2 linked regions of the Marinomonas mediterranea MMB-1 genome follow. The protein of the gene in region 2 interacts with the protein of the main gene of each other region in a pairwise test. Links are inferred from orthologs where the notes say so. Each region holds a gene or a part of one and is shown on either strand. Other genes may lie near its edges.

Region 1 (9,342 bases), 650 kb from region 2 along the record:
CCGCGCGAAGTGCTTTTAGCGAAACCTGATTACGCCTAGCAATTTCAGAAAGGGTATCTCCCTTGCTAACCGTGTAAGTATGACCTACTTTTCGCTTTTGCTTCCATGCAAGATACGTCCCTTCAGGTGGATTAGATGAGAATGAATCAATCACCCCTTTTGAGATCGCTTGCGCTAATTTTTTACGATAGGTTCGACTAGAAAGGTTTTTAGCCTCTGTCGGATTTGAAACAAACCCTGTTTCAATCAATAAAGAAGGGATATCAGGAGACTTGAGAACAACAAAACCAGCTTGCTGAACCGTATTTTTATGCAGCTTAGCAACGCGCGTCATTTTCGCTAAAACTGACTCGCCAATATCTAGGCTCATTTGAATAGTCGAATTCATCGACATATCGAGCAATACTTCTGCCAACAACTGATCTTTGTCATCAAGTGAGATACCGCCAACCAAGTCGGACGATTGTTCCTGCTGTGCTAGCCAACGCCCCATCTCAGACGTTTTACCACCGAGAGACAACGCCCAGACAGACGCACCACGCGCACTTGATTTCGTAAAGGCGTCGGCATGAATAGAGATTAAGATATCGGCATTTGCTTCACGTGCAACCTTAGTTCGTTGACGTAATTTTAGATAGACATCTGTCGAGCGCGTTAAAACCGCTTTAAAACCTTTAACCTGATTAATTCGCTTAGCGAGCTCTTTACCAATTGATAAGACAACGTCTTTTTCTCGAACTTTGTATTTACCTAATGCGCCAGGGTCTTTTCCACCATGACCCGGGTCGATAACAACAACAATATCCCGTTTGGCGTTTTCAATGGTCGATACACTTTTTATAACCTTAACAGGCTTCTTTTTACCATACTCTAACTCAACGAGTATTCTGGGGCCGTATTTAGCATTTTTGGAGAGGACGGAACTTTTCGCTTTAACCTTGCCATTTAAATCAATGACAAACCTCGCACCTTGATCGCGCTTAGCATATCGAAGTCGGCGCATCATATCCGAGGAGAGTTTCGAAAGATTTTTGCTGACATTACTTGAGAGAGAGCCGATCGACTCAAGATCTAACACAACCCTATCAGGACTAGAAAGCAAAAAAAGGCGATGATTCGCCTCTGAATCTAGCTCAAATACAAGACGAGTCAGCCCATCTTGCTGAGCAACTCGAATATCTTTAACAGAAGCGCTATAGACCGACATTGAGAAAAACAACGCCAGTACGAAACAAACAACAGATTTAATGCGAAAAGTATTATACATATCAAAAGGCTAGCCACTATATCTGCACACTATAACCTTTGAGAAAAAATAGCTCAACGCCTTAAATCTCGTACTGTTTTAGCCCGCTTGCTTTAGCGCATCATTAACGCTTTTTTCACCATGCGCAGTTTTCGGCTCTACCACCACCTTTCTGCCCTGACGCAAAAGCGCCAAATGAATCACTACATCAGGCTCTGGAAGCACCCCTTCCCCCATTTCAGCCCACTCAATAAGACAAAGCGCCCCCTCTTTGAAGTAATCGCGGATCCCCATGTACTCAAGCTCTTCAGCATTACCAATTCGATATAGATCAAAATGAAACACATCAGCAACCTCTAATTCATAAGGTTCGACGATTGTGTATGTGGGACTTTTAACCGGTCCGATATAACCCATCCCTCTTAAGAGGCCACGCACAAGCGTTGTTTTGCCCATCCCGAGGTTACCATTTAAATGAACAACACCACCTTCTTGAAAACTAGAAGCCAATTGCTCACCAAACAATTCCATTGCCTCTTCGCCGTATATCTCTTTTTCAACCATCATATTTTACCTTTCCTACGCACACCGATGCGCGAACGCTTCCGTCATTATTGTCAGTTTAAAGCCTGATATTCGTATTTTTGCGGCCTAGTATTTTAAAGCTTGATAATTTGAAGTTTATTGCTTTTGAACATTATTAGTTCAAAAGACGTTAACCAAGCATATTTTAAGTAATATTACATTCGTAAGCAGTCACACTGATTATGACAACCGCAAATAATCCAATAGCTCATAAGGCTGCATATGTATCTCTCCCAATTCTTGAGACGCTTTTTGCGCCGCGACATTATGCCAAGCGACCGCGATAACCACCGCTTCAAATGGGTTCTGGTAATAAGCCAAACAACTGGACACCATGCCACTTAACACATCTCCCGAACCGCCTTTAGCCAAACCGGGACAAGGACGCCCTGCAATCACCGTACGTCCATCAGGCGCAGAGATAACACTTGATACACCTTTGAGCACGACAATGGCACCATATCGTTGGCTAAGAGCCTTCGCCGAACCGATCAAATCCCCGCTAACCCCATCTGGAGTCGTATCAAGTAATTTAGCCGCCTCGCCCACATGCGGTGTAAGTACCACCAAACCACGAAATGATGCTATTGGATTGAGTGACAGCCAATGCAAAGCGTCAGCATCCAATACCTTGCGATGTGTGAGTTCTAACGCTTGCTGAAACAACGCTTCGCCCCATTGCTTTCGACCAAGCCCTGGACCAATCAACAATACGGAATCTAGATTCCGCAGCGTTCCTTTAATATCCTCACCATCTGGCGTCACAGCCATAACAGATGGTATTCGAGCTAGCACAGGAGCGATATGATTATCGCGCGTTAATACACTGACGGTACCCGCTCCTGTTCTCGCTGCGCCTGACGCTGCCATGATCACAGCACCGCCATAACCATCATCACCGCCAACGACAGAAATATGCCCATAGCTCCCCTTATGAGAAACAGGATATCGAGCACACGGCGACAACAATCTAACATCGGAAGCTTCAAACCATAAAGCCCCCACCGCTCCTACTAATTTATCGCCCTTCTCAGCCAATAAATCTACGCTTTCCAGACGCTCGCAGATCACCTCACCAACACAAACCAATCCTTGGTTAATATAGAAACCCTGTTTATCTCGGATAAAAGTAACGGTCACATCCGCGACAACAGTATTTGGATCAGCCAAACCTGTTGCAACATCTAGCCCCGTTGGAGAATCGACTGCAACGACTCTTGCACCACTTTGACGACTTTTATTGACCCAGCGACATACTCTTTCAAACTCTCCGCTTAAAAAAGCGCTGCCGCCGATCCCAAGCATCGCATCGATTATTACTCCGTTAAAGCAGGTGTCGTCATCAAGAGTGTTCGACACAAAGACTTCGACATCAGATGCCAGCAAAGCCGCCCACGCTTTTTTTGCGTCTCCTGAACGTTCTTTCGATGCTAAATCCAATCCCCTTACCGTTAGCCCAGCATTCGCAAGCAAAACAGCAAGCAGAGCACCGTCGCCACCATTATTTCCAGAACCGCACAGCACAGTGAATGTCTGAACTTCTTTAAAACGTCTAGAGATATGATGAAATAATACGCGTGCCGCCCGCTCCATCATCGGATAACTACCCCCTTCCGAAGAAAAAGAAGCTTGCTCTATTGCTCTAATAGAAGGCAAATCGAAAACAGGGGTTAGCAGCTCTGATATATTTTTCATTGGATATAACCAGTAGGAAGGAATGACACAAGCGCGGCGTATTATTTTGATAACGCCAAGCATTTTAGCTTGGCGTTAAAACGGAACAAACGTTATTCCATACCAAACAACGTTTTCCGGTAATGTTTCAATTCACCAATCGATTCCAAAATATCGTCCAACGCCAAATGCGCGCCCGTTTTCGTAAATCCATCGAGCGCTTCGGGTTTCCAACGACGCCCCAACTCTTTAAGCGTGCTCACATCAATATACCGATAGTGAAAAAATGCTTCTAAACGAGGCATGTATTTGTATAAGAAACGACGATCCTGTCCAACACTATTACCACAAATAGGGGATTTCCCCGCTGGTAAGTATTTTTCAAGGAACGCGATCGTTTCCTGCTCCGCTTGCTCCATCGTAATGGCAGAGTCCAATACACGCTGTGTTAACCCGGACTGCCCATGATGTGTCGTACACCACTCGTCCATCGCATCCATCACCCCCTTGTCTTGATGAACAACCAAATTTGGCCCTTGAGCCAATACATTGAGATGTTTATCAGTAACAATGGTCGCAATTTCAATAATTGTGTTCATTTCTGGATCAAGTCCGGTCATTTCCAGATCAATCCACACTAAATTTTCTTCGCTATAGCTCATAGATTGCCGAAGTCCTTTATTATCAATGCTAAGCATTATAATCTATGCGCCAAATATTATGGGCATAAAATTAGAATGTCGAAGCGAAAACTTACTAAACAGCAAACTTGGCGAATAGAAAGAATTCAAAAAGAGCGTGCTGAACGCACTAAAAAGCGAGCAGATAAAGCAGAAGAGACGCTACAATCTTCTGACTTAGGGCCGGAAACAGAGGGCATTGTCATTTCTCATTTTGGCACTCAAGTCGAAGTGGAAGGAACACTTGCGCCATATTCGGGCGTCTCTACACGCTGTAACCTTCGAGCTAACTTAGGTCAGCTTGTCACAGGCGACAAAGTCGTTTGGCGACCAAAACATACCGAAGGTGGGGTTGTTGTCGCTAAACAGGACAGAAACACGCTACTTCAGCGCCCTGATATGCATGGCCGTCTTAAACCTGTTGCAGCCAACATCGACAACATTGTCATTGTTATTGCCGCAGAACCGGTTCCACATGCAAACTTAATTGACCGATACCTCGTTGCTGCTGAAACCGTCGAAATACCGCCCGTTATATTACTCAACAAGTGCGATCTAATCGACGATGACAAACAACCTGAGTTACGCTCTTTGCTTTCAACTTATGAAGAGTTAGGCTATCGAATCATTCGTACATCCACAAAAAGCGACCAAGGAATGGTTGAGTTATACGATTTCCTTCAAGATAAAGTCAGCGTTTTCGTCGGTCAATCTGGCGTCGGAAAGTCCTCTCTGATCGGCACCTTGCTACCCGACATTGAAATCAGTGTTGGTGAGCTGTCACAAAAAAGAAAGAAAGGCACTCATACGACGACGACGGCGCGACTTTTCCACATGCCATCAGGAGGCGACTTAATAGATTCCCCTGGAATTCGAGAGTTTGGCTTGTGGCATATATCGGAAGACGAGTTGTTAGAAGGCTTTATTGAGTTTCGCCCCCATCTTGGTTATTGCCGATTTAGAGACTGCTCACACGAAAAAGAGCCTGGGTGCGCCATAAGACAAGCGCTCGAAGAGGGTAAGATTTCCGCTCATAGATTTGAAAGCTACCTGCGGGTCAGACAATCCATTAGAGATAACGATGCGTTTTAAGTTTTTCAACACTTAACCCAACGATAACAGCTTTGTATATCTTAGCGGCCTCCCTTAAGCATCAGGGAGGCCGTGCTCTTCTTACTTACTCTTCTTACTTAAAAGACATCTTCTGGCGATAGATGCAAATCATTTTGGTTGAATTGATCACCAAAATTCCGCCGGTTAATATCAAGCATTCTTTTGTAAGCATCATCCGTGAGAAGTGTAATACTGATACGTCGATTTTCAGCACTGGTTGGATCAAATCGATTATACGGAATGCTGTCTGCCAAGCCGATCACTTGCGCCATTCTCTTATCACTGACGCCCCCCTCCTCAATAATCTTTCGTGCTGAGTTTGCCCTAGCGGACGATAAATCCCAATTATCTATCTCGCGCTCATCGACGTATGGACTGGAGTCAGTATGACCAGAAATAGAAATCGGATTTTTAAGCCTAGCTAAAATACTTCCAATACCTAACAACACATTCTCCGAGTCGGGCATTAATCGGGCACTTCCGCGTTCGAACATGGGCTTGGTCGGGTCATCCAACAGCGTAATTCTGACCCCTTGCGGAGTAATCTCAATCCGCATATTCGTTTCCTCAGAGTTCATGAGACCTTGCCGCTTTAGTTCCTGCTCTAGCAACGCATTCATTCGTTCAATTTCTTTGCCGTCGTTGCCTTCACCCTGTTTACGTTCTTGCGTAACTTGCTCGGTACTTCCAGGTTCAGGAAGACCTAAATCCAGTTTTTTCTCATTACTCTTTGCAGGGCTCCCCCCTAAATCAATAGGATTGGCACTATAGCCCGCTGTCGACGGCCCTAGAGGATCATTAAAATAGCCTTCAATTGCCGCCAATTCTTGCGGTGACGCCACGTTAATGATCCAAAGAACCAAAAAAAACGCCATCATCGCCAACGCAAAATCCGCTAACGCGATCTTCCAAGCGCCACCATGATGCCCCGCTTTCTTCCTTCTTTTGACTCGTCGAATGACTAACTCTTCACCAGACATCTAAGCGACTCCGTTAACGATATTGCTTAATATCTTCTGATAGCTCGAGAAAACTGGGTCGCATTTCAGGAGGTAATAGCTTACGACCTGTTTCTACTGCAACCGCTGGAGGATGACCTGATACAATGGAGATCACTGCCGCCTTAACACACATATAAGCTTTCAACTCATGTTGACCGAGTGCCTCCAGATGCGCCGATGCCGGACCAACAAAACCGTAAGCAAAGAAAATCCCTAAAAACGTACCAACAAGTGCCGCCGCGACGTGAGTGCCGATCTCTTCCATCGACCCGCCAATAGAGCCCATCGTAATCACGATCCCCAAAACAGCCGCAACAATACCAAAACCCGGAAGCGCTTCCGCAACGCGATTAACAGCGTGAGCAGGTTTCTCTAGTTCCTCACTAATTTGCTCAATCTCTTCGTCAATCAGCGCCTCCAATTCATGGGAAGGCAGCCCCGTTAACGTATAAATTCGGAAATTATCGGTTAAAAAGTAAATGAGATGCTCATCATTCAGAACATCCGGGAATCGCTGAAAGACATTGCTCTCGAACGGAAGCTCGATATCATTCTCAATGGCGAGAAAGCCCTCTAAGCGACTCTTTTGAAATAACGAATAGAGTGCACCGAGAAGCTGCTTATAAAACTCCTTTTTGTGGCGGCTTCCCAAAAAAATCTGAGGGATCATTTTAAACACACGAATTTGAAGCGTAAGACTATTCGCAATCATAAAGGCGCCGAGTGCCGCACCACAAATGATGAGCACTTCAAATGGCTGCCACAAAGCAATAATATTGCCGTGAGAAGCAAGATACCCTGTCACAACGCTAACAATGACTACTAATATACCTAGCAGTGCAAACATATTTCATTCCTTAAATTCACACAGTGTATGCTCTGTGCGAAATATACAGTATGATTAATAAAATCAAGGATTTCACATTCAATACAGCGGGAGTTTTCCCTTAGGGTTTAAATGTAACGAGCTATGATGAACAAGTCACCCTTTAACCTTGAAGAATGGCTAATTTTTTTAAAGGACAAGAAGTTTCCCGTCGAAGCGAGCAATCTTGCCAGATTAAAAAATCAAATAAAATCGCCTTATGAAACCCTAGACAGAATGCGCTCAAACATCGCATCTGAGCCTCTGCTCGCGTTCGCTATTCTCAATGAAGCGAACAAGGTAGTACCGAACAAACGTTCCGATATCAAGACCCCCAATCATGCAGCCTCCATGATTGGTATGAGTGGCATCGAACGCGTCCTAGACCAACTTGAACCCTATGAATACTCGCGCAAAAACCCGGAGCAGAACAGCTTCTTAAAAGAAATTCAGGTCAGTTACGAAGCTGCCGCTATTGCTAAACGATGGGCAATCGAAAAAAACATTAGCCACATTGACGATGTTTTTTGGGTGACATTTTTCAGGAACGCCGTTAGATGGCTTCTATGGTTTCACGCTAATGAGCAAATGACTGAAATCACACATCAATTAAAGAAGGGGATTTCTGCCACTCAAGCGGAACTAGAACACCTCGGATGTCGTATTGATGAGTTAACAGTGAAAATGATGCAATATTGGAACGCACCTGAGATTGTGATCAATTCCTTTTTAACGAAGCACATACCGTCTGCAAAAGAGTTACAAAGCTTAGCAAACTTAACAAAACACGCAGATCAAATACCGGGGTTTTCCGAAGACAAACGCCTCACCATTCTCGCAAATGGGCATTTAATATTGTCCTATTGCGCATCAAAAGTGGCCCAAGAAGCGGATGTTCTAGGATGGGGAAGCAAGCAGCTTGTGTTTTTTTATCGAGTCATTGCTGCCGTATTACATGACAAACTCGGAAAAGTCATTCAAGCGACGCATTATGGCGCGGTGGAAGCAGCCGCCGAATTTATAAGCGACGCAAAACCACCTTTAGCTAGACAGCTTCTGTCACCACTTCTGTATACAAAGACAAGCCAAGTCAGAGCAACCAAAAAAAGCGACATCACACCCGAACAACAGTTGCGAAAAGCACTTGAAGCGCCAGGATTGAGCAATAAACAAAAAGCTGCGCTGGTGTTGAAAGTTATCAGGGTAAACATCAGCTCTGCTCAGCACACAATTATTTTCAAGTATTCTGAAAGCAAAGGAGCTCTGTCTCCCATTCTTCAATATGGCTACGACATTGAAGTCATAAAAGCGATAAAGTGGAATAACCCTTCAACCACCTTCGACCGCTTAAAACAGAAAAGAACCGCTGTATTGCTGTCGGATAAAAAGCTTCAACAAGTATTAAAGACACTGCCCGATACCTCAGACCAAATAGTCGATGACAATGGCAACCTTATACTCGCCTCGACACCAGTCTCAGAAGGTGAACACCACATCTATTGGCTTGAGACACGAAAAGCGTTCAGTGAGAACGACTATAAAATAGTGAAACAACTTCTCACTATCGTCAGCCAATAATCCAAAATCAATAACATTACTTACACAGGAAGTCTTTCGTGAATAAAGACCAGTTATTTGCCCTAGCCCAACACGTAACACCTCAAAAAGCTCTGTCCAGATTTGTTGGAAGGATCGCAGAATGCGAAAACAACTGGGTTAAAGAAACATTCATTGGCCAATTTGTTAAAAAATACAATGTCGATATGAGCGAGGCAATCAATGAAGACCCTTTCTCATACCGAAATTTCAATGACTTTTTCACTAGAGCCATTAAACCTGAACTACGTCCTATTACAAATACTGAAAACAGTATTGCCTGCCCTGCTGACGGTGCGATAAGCCAACTAGGTGATATCGAATATGGAACCATTTATCAGGCAAAAGGACATAATTACAGCCTCACCGCCCTACTTGGTGGCGACTCAGAACTGTCTACCCAGTTTCTTGGCGGGAAATTCGCAACCGTATATCTCTCTCCCAAAGACTATCACCGAGTCCATATGCCTCTGGACGGCAAACTAAAAAAAATGATCCACGTTCCTGGAAAGCTATTTTCAGTTAACAAGGTAACAGCGGAACAAATTCCTAGCGTCTTTGCTCGCAACGAACGCACAGTCT
Region 2 (10,791 bases):
ACGGAATATCACAATGAGCTTTAACGCGGTCGAAAGGCTTCAGTTTATCAACTATTTTAAGTATCGAATGAATCATTGTTATTCCTCTCTATCACGTTTACGTTTATTCATTAAATTCGTGACAAACACACCCGCGACAAACATGACAATCAATATCGACAAGTAGAAAATGCCATGAATGATTCCGCTACTCCAATGTTGATGATCATGTCCCGGATGAGCAAACACACTGCTTGAAAGCAGCCACGTAAACACTAAGTACCACTTCGCACTTTTAAACACTCTACAACCTCCTAATGAATAACCTGAGCAGACACTCTGCTGATTGACACTTTCTTCTCTATGCTTTTCTTTGATAATTGCATTGAAAGTTCACTGCGATTGCTCTGACTAAATAGATCCCACTCAAAACGAACATGATTAACAGTTCGGTGGATCAAATCCGTTTGTTCTTGATTAATCGATGGTCGAATGACAATAGAGCTTAAAAAGTTAATCGCACTTTCATAGTGGCTGTTCGCGGTAAGAAGATCGCCCATTGCGGCGTACGATTCAGCTAAATTTAAATAGCTAACAATATTCGCAGCGACCGCGGACTCGGCATCGACACCAAATTGCAGGTCGAACTCTTTCTGAGCAGTGGCTAACGCACTCAAGTTTAAATCAACAGATTCTAAATACGCCTGATTAGTGAATGCAATATTCGCTTTTCTAGTCAATCTTTCCCAATGCTGCATAATGATCTCCGAAAAACATATTGAGAATCATTATTATTCACAATCACAAATAAGTCCAGCTTTAATAGGAATAAATCTCATTTATGTAATTGCCATTCACACGATGACTACTCCCTGTCAAATCGCCATGGTTCACATAACAACCAGATCGGCATACACCATTCTATGATCCGAGGCGATGAGGCAATCATTGAACAATGTCTCACTGTGCCGATCAGGCCAAACCACTTCTTGTTTCACGGGAGAAAGGCGCTTGCATGGAAGTACATAATCAACACCAAGCCCCCACGACGCGGTGTGGTATGCAGCATTTGAGATAGGATTCCATCCCAACCTTTTAGGAAGCTCAGTCATTTGAATCTTGGAGTGGCTTAGGAGAGCTTGAATAGACGTCTTGCTGGCTTCACCTTCATACGGGCTTGCATTTAGGTCGCCAAGTACCACAAAATGCTCGTTCTCTATTCCTCCCTTATGACCAGAATCGTCAACAAGTGCAGACGAGCCATCTAAGTAATAACGCCAGAAATTAATTTCATCTTGATTCCGATGAAAGTTTCGGCGCTCAGCACCGTCAAATACGGGAGGTGTTGGATGAGAACAGAGAAAGCTAATAGGTATTCCGTCAACCTCCACACAAACATCCCAATGAGATTTCGAGGAAAGCGGAAACAGCTCTAACTCCTCTGGAGTGTAGTAGTCGCAACCATCGCCCAGCGTTGGTAGCTGGGCCTTCGGTAGATCTTTCCATAAAAAGCGTCTAAAGGTTCGTGAGCGTTCAATATTGATCGGGTAGCGTGATAGTAACATCATCCCATATTGACCGGGATAAGAGCCAAAGCCCCAGGCATCAGATGCTTCACATCCAACAATACCATCACGATCCAAATCAAAACCAGAAGGTATTCCCGTGTTTACTGGCTCAAAGAAAACATACCGAAAAGGAGGTTTTTTCGAACCAGACAGCAGCCGCATGAGTTTATCTTTCAACAAACTGTTCGGAGAGTAATCCACTTCATTCAGCAAAAGGACATCTGGTGAATAACGCTCTACGATCCGCCGAACAGCAGAAACTTGCTTATCTGTTCCTCGATCAATCGCGGCTTCTAGTTCTCCAGAATAAGTTCGGCTAAACGCCACATTGAAAGTAGCAACTCTAAAGGCTACCACTCGATTCCTTCTTGCGCTTTGACACCTGAGGCGAAAGCATGGCGTTCATTGGCAATTTTACTGTGCGTATCCACAGAGTCTAGTAACGCTCTAGGCGCAGTTCGCCCTGTCATCATCACGTTTTGATGTTTTGGTCGACTTTCTAACGCCGCCAAAAGGTCTTCTACTTGTAAGTATCCATACTTGTACATGTAGGTGACTTCATCCAGTAGCACAAAATCCACTTCTGGGTTTGCTAACAGACCCTTAGCTAATTCCCACGCCTGTTCCGCCGCTTTTTGCTCTAACTCAGGGTTACGTGTTTCCCACGTAAAACCGTGTCCCATGACATGGAACTCTACGTCCGGTAACGCGCCAAAAAATTTCTGTTCGCCAGTTTCGGTACGACCCTTTATAAATTGTACGACGGCGCATTTACGACCATGCCCCAAAGCACGAGCCATCGTCCCAAATGCGCTGGAACTTTTTCCCTTACCATTGCCCGTTAACAATATACTGACACCACGTTCAATGGTCGCCTTTGCGATACGCTCATCAACCACCGCTTTTTTCTTAAGCAATTTGGCTTCTTGTATCGCTCTTTTCTCTTCTTCTGTTTTATTCGGCATCGTGTTTACTTCTCTTTTTGTATAGTAGCCAACTTGGGTAATATAGGCCTTTGTGTATTGCGAATAACCTGAGTATAAAGATCAAAGCGGCACCGTAAACGGAATTAAATTCATGAAAAGGAATATTTTTTTCCAGAGAGACCACCAATAAAGCACCCAGAAATGCTGGCGTCGCGTAAAATTCTTTTCCTAAAACCAAGGGAGGCCTATGGCTTAACAAATCCCGAATCATTCCTCCAGCGACACCGGTAATCACACCCATGACAATTGCAATGATAGAAGAGAAGCCATAGTTCAGTACTTTTTCGACGGCCGCCACGGTAAATAGCGCAAGTCCAAACGAGTCGGCGTATTCGAAGATCTGTTGCCTATTTTCGATGACACGAACGGCAAAAAAAGCGAACACGGAAGACAAAAAGGCAACCCATACATAAGACACATCGTCGACCCAATACACCGCGTCGACCGATAAAATAACATCACGAATTGTTCCACCACCTAATGACGTCACCATGCCTAACAACACGACGCTGAACAAATCCATATCTCGTTTACCGGACGAGATTACTCCCGTAATGGCAAATGCTGCGATGCCAAACATGCCAAACCAATACAACAACATTGAAACCTCTACACTCTACTGTGAGCTCACGTGAACTCGACCTTACTTAGCGATGACACTGATTTATTTTAAGGCGGCTAAAGCCCTGCTTGCGCTACCTAATCGCCAACATCACCTAATCGCCAACACTACTCAACCGCCAGACCGACCCAATCACCAGCCCCTAATAGGTCTAACGATATGTATCGATTATCTCTATCATCATTGATCGTTAGTTGAGTCACACTAGAATAACCGATATTAATTCTATGGCATTCACTGACGGGCCACTGGCATAACACACTTACAATTACCTTAATAACGCCCGAGTGCGTATAAAGGACAATATCACTGTCCGCCTCGTCGATCAGGGCGTTAACCTTGGGCATCACTCTGAGCCTTAGGTCTTCGAGCGATTCACCTTTGTAAGGGGCTGAGAATTGCAGATCAGCCCCCCACTCGTCTATTTCTTCACGCGAAATAGTCGACCAATTTTGTCCCTCCCATAGACCGAAGTCTAATTCCGCAAGCTCGCCTATGGGTTTTGAATTGGGATTCACGCTTAACGCAAGCTTAGAGGCTCTGGACAGAGGGCTGTGGAAGCTTTGTATTTTGGGAAGACGCCGACGCTCAAGCCATTGACTAAGGTAAACAGCATCTTGATGCCAAGACGACACAATAGGCACATCTAACTTACCGTAACAAAACCCTTTCTCAACATCGGGTTCGGGGTGGCGCACTAAAAACAACTTCATAATTAAAACAATCAAACCTTACTGTCGGAATCTATAGGCAAATGTAGAGATATTGCTAAAGCCCTCGTTATGCGGCAAACCCCAATAACGAGAAAATGACCAACGCTTCTGAGATCTGCTCTACTGCGCCCAATGTATCGCCATTAAAACCTCGAATTCGCCTGTTAAGATAGACGCGAGCGATAAGAAAGAAAATACCAAGCGCGATAATTGATAAAAGCAAAGAGATTAGACCAACAGAGATAAAACACAGTAGTAGAGAGCTTAAAGCAACACACCAATCTCGAAAAGAAAGCTTAGCAATCATAGACGCAGATTTGCTTTGTGCGCTCGAAACGTATGACAAACTACTCATCATTAACAAAGGCAAAATTCGAGCAAGCACATGGACTGCTATCCATCCCCCTAATACCGACAACGCACCACCTTGCCATTCGTTATTATCGATCCACTGCGTTAACAGCCACCATTTAATCAGAATAGAAAACACAACGGTGATGGCTGCAAAGCTGCCTATTCGAGAGTCTTTCATTATTGCGAGGCGCTGTTCTTGATTCCAGCCTCCAACAAGGCCGTCAGCCGAGTCCAGTAGACCATCTTCATGAAACGCACCCGTGATTAATACTGCACTAAGCAGCATAAAGATGGCTTGTAGCTCGTCACTCCAGCTAAAAAATAAAAGAGGCCACGCACTTAAAACCGCAACGATGAGCCCTACCCAGGGTAAAAAACAAACGGGATGCGCGATCCCATCTTGCTCTTCCCAATTGGCTTTTACTGGGATGCGAGTGTAGGTTGAAACACTGCGTAAAAAACCAGTTAAGTAGGGACTCAGTTTATTGACCATCGCTTACTCCCGCATCCGCAAAACTTGCCATTTGGGTCATAAATACCGTTGCACTTTTAATTATAGGATAGGCTAAAATCGCACCGGAGCCCTCACCAAGACGTAAATCTAACGTGAGAACAGGTCTAACATTAAGATGTTGAAGGATCGCCTGATGCGCCGTTTCGTTAGACTGATGGGCAAAAATAGCATAATCAGATAAGTTGCTTTGTATTTTCATTGCAAAAGCATAGGCTGCTGTGCAAATAAAGCCATCGACAACAAAAGCCACTCCCCTTTGCGCTGATTGCAGCATAGCTCCAGCCATGGCGATGATTTCAAAGCCACCACATTGCTCACCGATATCCTGAGCAGACCAAGACGCCATTGGCTTCCCTAACGCGATTTCTATTCGCTTAAGAGAGGCTTGAATCACTTTCGCTTTATGTGAGACTCCCTCGCTGCTAAGACCCGTCCCACGGCCTGCCGTTTCTTCTCCTGACATGCCCGTCAACGCACTCAACATACAAGAAGCGACGCAAGTGTTACCAATGCCCATTTCTCCGAACATCATAAGGTTCACGCCCGAATCTATCGCTGCATTGGCCTGATTTACACCAACAACAAGCGCTTGCTCTAACTGACGTGAACTCATTGCGGCCTCAAGCATAAAGTCTTTCGAGCCATACGCTACTTTGGCACTTGCTAACAGTGGGTGAGCTGGAATATCTGCGTTAACACCCACATCCACCACTTTTAACGCGACATCATGCTGCTTACAAAATACGCTAACAGCCGCGCCACCAGCCAGAAAGTTCCCGACCATTTGAGGTGTCACTTCTTGAGGAAACGCACTGACACCTTGATCAACAATACCGTGATCGGCAGCAAACACAATCATTTGAGCATGGTCGACTGACGGTGTTAGCGAGTTTTGAATCTTTGCCAATTGAGCGGTAAGTACTTCGAGCACGCCCAGCGAGCCTGGAGGCTTAGTCTTTGTATCGATTTTATGTTGGATATCTCGTTCAAGAGAACGACTGGAAGGAGGAATCGAAAATTGATCAAATACCGACATGCATTTCTCACTCAGCATCAAAAATAGAGGGCTCAAATAACAAAAAAGACGGTGCGGGAAGCACCATCTTTAAAACACAACTTATAGAATGCAAACATTCATGCGCGTAATTACGCTTTGTTTGTACGCTGACGCACTGCTTCGTACAAGCAAACACCGGTAGCCACGGAAACGTTCAAACTCGATACCACGCCAGCCATCGGTAACTTAACTAGATAATCACATTGTTCGCGAGTAAGGCGGCGCATACCATCGCCTTCTGCTCCCATTACAATTGCCGTTGGAATAGTCAAGTCATGATCGTACAACATGTCCGTCGCTTCACCTGCCGTACCAAATATCCAGACACCTTGGTCTTGCAGCTTTTTCATCGTTCTCGCTAAATTCGTCACAGCAAAAACAGGCATACTCTCAGCCGCGCCGCACGCAACTTTACTGACCGTCGCATTTAACGGAGCTGACTTATCTTTTGGCATCACGACTGCATGTGCCCCCGCTGCATCGGCACTTCGAAGACAAGCACCTAAATTATGCGGATCGGTTATACCATCTAAAATGATGATCAGCGGCGTCTCTTCTAAAGCCTCAACGTGCTTATGCAGCTCAGCTTCGTCTTTGGCCTTGGTCATCGTCGCTTGAGCGACGACGCCTTGGTGAACCACACGCTCTTTGCTTTTTGCAAACAGTTGATCCAACACTTTGCGCGGGACAACTTGAAAACGCACACCATTCTTTTTACACAACTGCATCAGCCTTTGTGTTTTCTTATCGTCTCGCCCTTCTTGGAAGCGAACGTCTTTCACCCTTTCCGGCTGCTGAGTGAGCGCATTTTCAACAGCGTGAATGCCATATACCCATTCTAAATTCGACATATTGTCTTTCTTACTCTTTCTACTTAATCAATAGCACGTCGTTTCGCATTACTTTTTTTAGACTTACGTGCTTTCTTTTTCTTTACGTCAGGCACAACTTTTTTATCCGTTGCGCCTTTCACAGCTCTTTTCTTAACCGAATTACTTTTCTTAGCTTCAGAGCTATTTCTCGCTTTTTCGGCCTTTTGTTCTTTTGTCTTAGGTTTGCCTTTGTTTAGGCTCACCTTTTTACGAGGGCTCTTTTTCCTCCCTTTTTTAGCGTCGGCTTGCTTTTCAGCATCACGCTTAGAGGTGCTCCAACTTTCCTTTTCACCTCTATTATTTGATTTAGACGCCCCTTCAGAGCTTGGTTTACGCCCTCCCAATTCCATCGGAGGAAGTTGTGCTAACTGCATTTCAAGCTCAGACAGTTCCGTTTTCTCAACGCGCTTTTTCGGCTTTTCAGGGCGATTTTGAACCAAGCTTAAATCTATTTTACGTTGATCTAAGTTCACGCTTGATACACTTACTTTGACCTTAGTACCCAGTTTAAACGACTTACCCGTGCGCTCTCCAATGATCGCTTGATGCTCGGGATCATGAATAAAGTAATCATTACCTAGCCCAGAGATATGAATAAGACCCTCAACAAATAAACCACCTAACTCAACAAACACGCCAAATGGAGTAACCGCGGTAATAATGCCATCAAACTCTTCGCCCAAATGCTGTTCAACATATTGGCACTTCAACCAAGCTTCAACATCGCGTGTCGCTTCGTCTGCTCGTCTTTCTGTCGTCGAACAAGAATCACCCAAACCGTCCATATCGGCATGATCATAACCATAAATTTTGTTTGCTTTCAGCTTATCTGAACCTGGTACCTTATAGACTTGACGAACTTTTGGCGCACCATCACCACGAATAAGGTAACGAATGGCTCTGTGTACGAGCAAATCGGGATAACGACGTATAGGCGAGGTGAAATGCGTATAAGCTTCATAGTGCAAACCAAAGTGACCAAGATTATCCGCTTGATAAACGGCTTGTGACATCGACCTTAGCATCATTGTTTGAATGCTTCGCGAATCCGCTCGCTCTCGAATGGCCTCGCCCAATTTTGCGTAGTCCATCGGCGTCGGTTTAAGGCCACCTTCTAATTCAAGTCCTAATATGGACAGGTAAGTACGCAATGCCAGCAGCTTTTCTTCTTTAGGACCTTCATGAACACGAAATAGCGCTGCTAGGTCTGCTTTTAAAAGTAACTCGGCCGCAGCAACGTTCGCACACAACATACACTCTTCTATAAGTTTATGTGCATCGTTACGTTCTATTGGTACAATTTGATCGATTTTAGAATGTTCGTCGAACACCATACGTGTTTCGACCGTATCAAAATCCATCGCGCCACGTTGCTCACGAGCTTCTCTCAACACTTTGTACAAGCCATGAAGGTCATCAATATGGGAAACAATCGGAGCGTAACGTTGACGAAGTTCAGTACCTTGTTCATCTGGCTCAGCGTCGATCATTTTAGCGACTTTTGAATACGTCAGACGAGCATGAGAACGAATAAGCCCTTCGTAAAATTTGAAACCTCGCATTTTTCCGCGAGACGTTAGGGAAATCTCGGCAACCATCGCTAAACGGTCGACATCTGGATTCAGTGAGCACAGGCCGTTGGACAAGACTTCTGGCAACATAGGAACAACACGACCTGGGAAGTAAACGGAGTTACCACGCACGATCGCTTCTTTATCTAATGCAGAGCCTTTTTTCACATAATGCGAAACATCCGCTATCGCAACGAACAGCTTCCAACCACCCGGTGTTTTTTCACAATAAACGGCGTCGTCAAAATCACGAGCGTCTTCGCCATCGATCGTGACAAATGGCGTTTCTCGATGATCGACACGGTTGGCTTTATCTTCTTCGACAACCTCAGTTCCAAAGTGCTTCACCTGATTTTCGACAGACTTAGGCCACACATTTGGAATATCGTATCGGTGTATCGCGACATCAATCTCCATTCCAGGAGCCATAAAGTCCCCTAGCACCTTTTTAATTAGCCCCTTGGCCGCTGAATTTCGATCACCGTACTCAAGAAACTCTACTAAAACATATTGCCCATGTTTTGGCGTCAAGCCAGAAAACTGGTCAATCAAGACATCTTGCGTGATTCTCGGGTTCTCAGGCGTGACAAATGCGGTCGCGCTCTCTTCGTAATAGCGTCCGACGATTTGAGTATGTTTACGCTCTTTTACCTCAACAACCACACCATCTAATCGCCCTTTTACCGTTCTACCGGACAGGCGTCCTACAACAATGTCACCATCCATAACCGATTGCATTTGACGTGGTGAAAGGAAGATATCATCAGCATCTTCTCGAATAAGAAAACCGTGACCATCTTTCGTACCTTGAACACGACCTTCTATTAAGTCAGACGATTCAATCAAAGTGTATTCATTGTCAAAGTTGCTTTGTAGCTGGTGGTCGCGACTCATCGCAATTAAACGACGTCGCAGGGCTTCAATTTCGTCATCTTTAGTAAGATTAAAATCATGACATAAACTGGGATGTGTAACTGGCTGGCCTAATTTTGCAATGTGTTCGAGAATGAACTCTCTGCTAGGTACTGGATTATCATACTTGGACGCTTCGCGATCCGAAAAAGGATCATTCACTTTTTTATTACTCAAACTACTTTTGTCCTTTTAGGAGACTCTTTTCTAGGAAAAGCAAACGACTCAAACATAAGGGAAGCAAAGGCCGCCAGCTTCTTTATGGATCATAGTATAGTGTATTCACCTTTAATAAGCTTCACACAACACCCTTCTAGAACCCATATTTAGCACGGCAATATTAAAACTGTATGTAATTACACAACAATTCGACCCACCGCGTTACTTTTTACCTCTTTTCTATCTGGCAAAACCGCCGTCATAAATTTAATTTGTCGGTTTTATGACAAAAAACGGGGCATTTTAGAGAACCAATCGAAGAATTAGATAGGTTCTCGCGCTTTTACGCTTATCGATGTCGCGATAATTGCATCTCTGCCATGATTTTGGTGGAAATTTCTTCCACTGACAAAAGCGTTGTATTTAAAAACGAAACACGCTCCTGACGATAAATAGCCTCCACTTCTTCTATTTCATATCGACACTGTCTTTGGGATGCATATTTCGACGCAGCCATCCGCCCAGAACGAATTTCATGCAAGCGTTGCGGGTCGATAGTGAGTCCATAAAGTTTAGATTTGTGAGGCCGCAGTATTCTAGGTAAACCAACAGCCCTAAAGTCGTCTTCATTTAATGGGTAATTGGCAGCCTTGATGCCATATTGCATTGCCATATAAAGACTCGTCGGTGTTTTTCCTGATCTAGAGACACCAAGCAAAATGACATCGGCTTCTTCGAAATTTTTGATAGATACACCGTCATCATTGGCCAATGCGTAGTTAATTGCATCAATACGAATATCATAGACCCCTGCTTTCATACCATGCGCTTTCTGCGCATTCGGTTGTGCCGGAACGCCAAGCGCCTTTTCGATTGGCGAAAGCAAATCACCAAATAAGTTATAACAGTGTGTTTCGCAACGCTGCACAACCTCACTTATCTCTGGATCAGAAATCGTATAAAACACGAGGGCAGCCTTACCCACTTCTACTTCTTCATTCACCTGCTGGACAAAACCATTTGCTTGATCAATAGTCGCTAAAAAAGGCACGCTTTCCGCCTCGATATCGACATCAAAAAACGACAACATAGCAGACCCAAATACCTCAGCGGTGATCGCCGTGCCATCAGATACGAAATACACTTTCATCCGTTTATTACCCTTTTTGTTGTTATGTAACGACATTTAAAATTCCGATTGAAATAAAACAACATCGAATAATCGATTTTATTCAATAACTTAGCTCTACATACAATACATCCTAGGCATGTAGGAAAGCATTTATACGAAAGCCTAATTTAAACTTTCATAGCTTCCTAAGGTTTGACAACCCTTGAGTTTCAATTTTGTTGAAAAAAGCGAAATTCGTTGATGTCGCTTCTTCTAATAAAAAAATTATGCATACGTTTGGAGACTAATGTGAGTCAATTTATAAAGTGGTTTAGCGAGTTACGTCTGGATGACGTGGGCGAAGTAGGCGGCA

Evidence for each region.
Region 1: the proteins of rlmB (region 2) and tsaE interact in binary tests that used the Escherichia coli proteins (3 or more experiments, as listed by UniProt). The link is inferred for Marinomonas mediterranea MMB-1 from one-to-one orthologs.

Annotation. Positions count from the first base shown.
Region 1 is NC_015276.1:2,819,210-2,828,551, forward strand. The notes cover bases 80-3,068. They hold tsaE (tRNA (adenosine(37)-N6)-threonylcarbamoyltransferase complex ATPase subunit type 1 TsaE), read right to left. Parts: upstream 1,814-3,068; coding sequence 1,346-1,813; downstream 80-1,345. Other genes in these bases: MARME_RS12825 (N-acetylmuramoyl-L-alanine amidase), read right to left, coding at 80-1,267; MARME_RS12835 (NAD(P)H-hydrate dehydratase), read right to left, coding at 2,012-3,068. Also shown: more of MARME_RS12825, read right to left, coding at 1-79; more of MARME_RS12835, read right to left, coding at 3,069-3,526; orn (oligoribonuclease), read right to left, coding at 3,619-4,167; small ribosomal subunit biogenesis GTPase RsgA, read left to right, coding at 4,243-5,277; MARME_RS12850 (flagellar motor protein MotB), read right to left, coding at 5,376-6,278; flagellar motor stator protein MotA, read right to left, coding at 6,292-7,146; MARME_RS12860 (HDOD domain-containing protein), read left to right, coding at 7,273-8,742; asd (archaetidylserine decarboxylase), read left to right, coding at 8,781-9,342. UniProt on the Escherichia coli protein: Required for the formation of a threonylcarbamoyl group on adenosine at position 37 (t(6)A37) in tRNAs that read codons beginning with adenine.
Region 2 is NC_015276.1:3,468,344-3,479,134, forward strand. The notes cover bases 4,764-7,558. They hold rlmB (23S rRNA (guanosine(2251)-2'-O)-methyltransferase RlmB), read right to left. Parts: upstream 6,645-7,558; coding sequence 5,883-6,644; downstream 4,764-5,882. Other genes in these bases: cobT (nicotinate-nucleotide--dimethylbenzimidazole phosphoribosyltransferase), read right to left, coding at 4,764-5,772; rnr (ribonuclease R), read right to left, coding at 6,668-7,558. Also shown: sodN (superoxide dismutase, Ni), read right to left, coding at 1-76; MARME_RS15865 (hypothetical protein), read right to left, coding at 79-282; MARME_RS15870 (hypothetical protein), read right to left, coding at 294-737; MARME_RS15875 (endonuclease/exonuclease/phosphatase family protein), read right to left, coding at 870-1,904; cobO (cob(I)yrinic acid a,c-diamide adenosyltransferase), read right to left, coding at 1,898-2,512; MARME_RS15885 (trimeric intracellular cation channel family protein), read right to left, coding at 2,502-3,134; MARME_RS15890 (histidine phosphatase family protein), read right to left, coding at 3,263-3,868; MARME_RS15895 (adenosylcobinamide-GDP ribazoletransferase), read right to left, coding at 3,936-4,715; more of cobT, read right to left, coding at 4,705-4,763; more of rnr, read right to left, coding at 7,559-9,325; MARME_RS15915 (pyruvate, water dikinase regulatory protein), read right to left, coding at 9,657-10,493; ppsA (phosphoenolpyruvate synthase), read left to right, coding at 10,728-10,791. UniProt on the Escherichia coli protein: Specifically methylates the ribose of guanosine 2251 in 23S rRNA.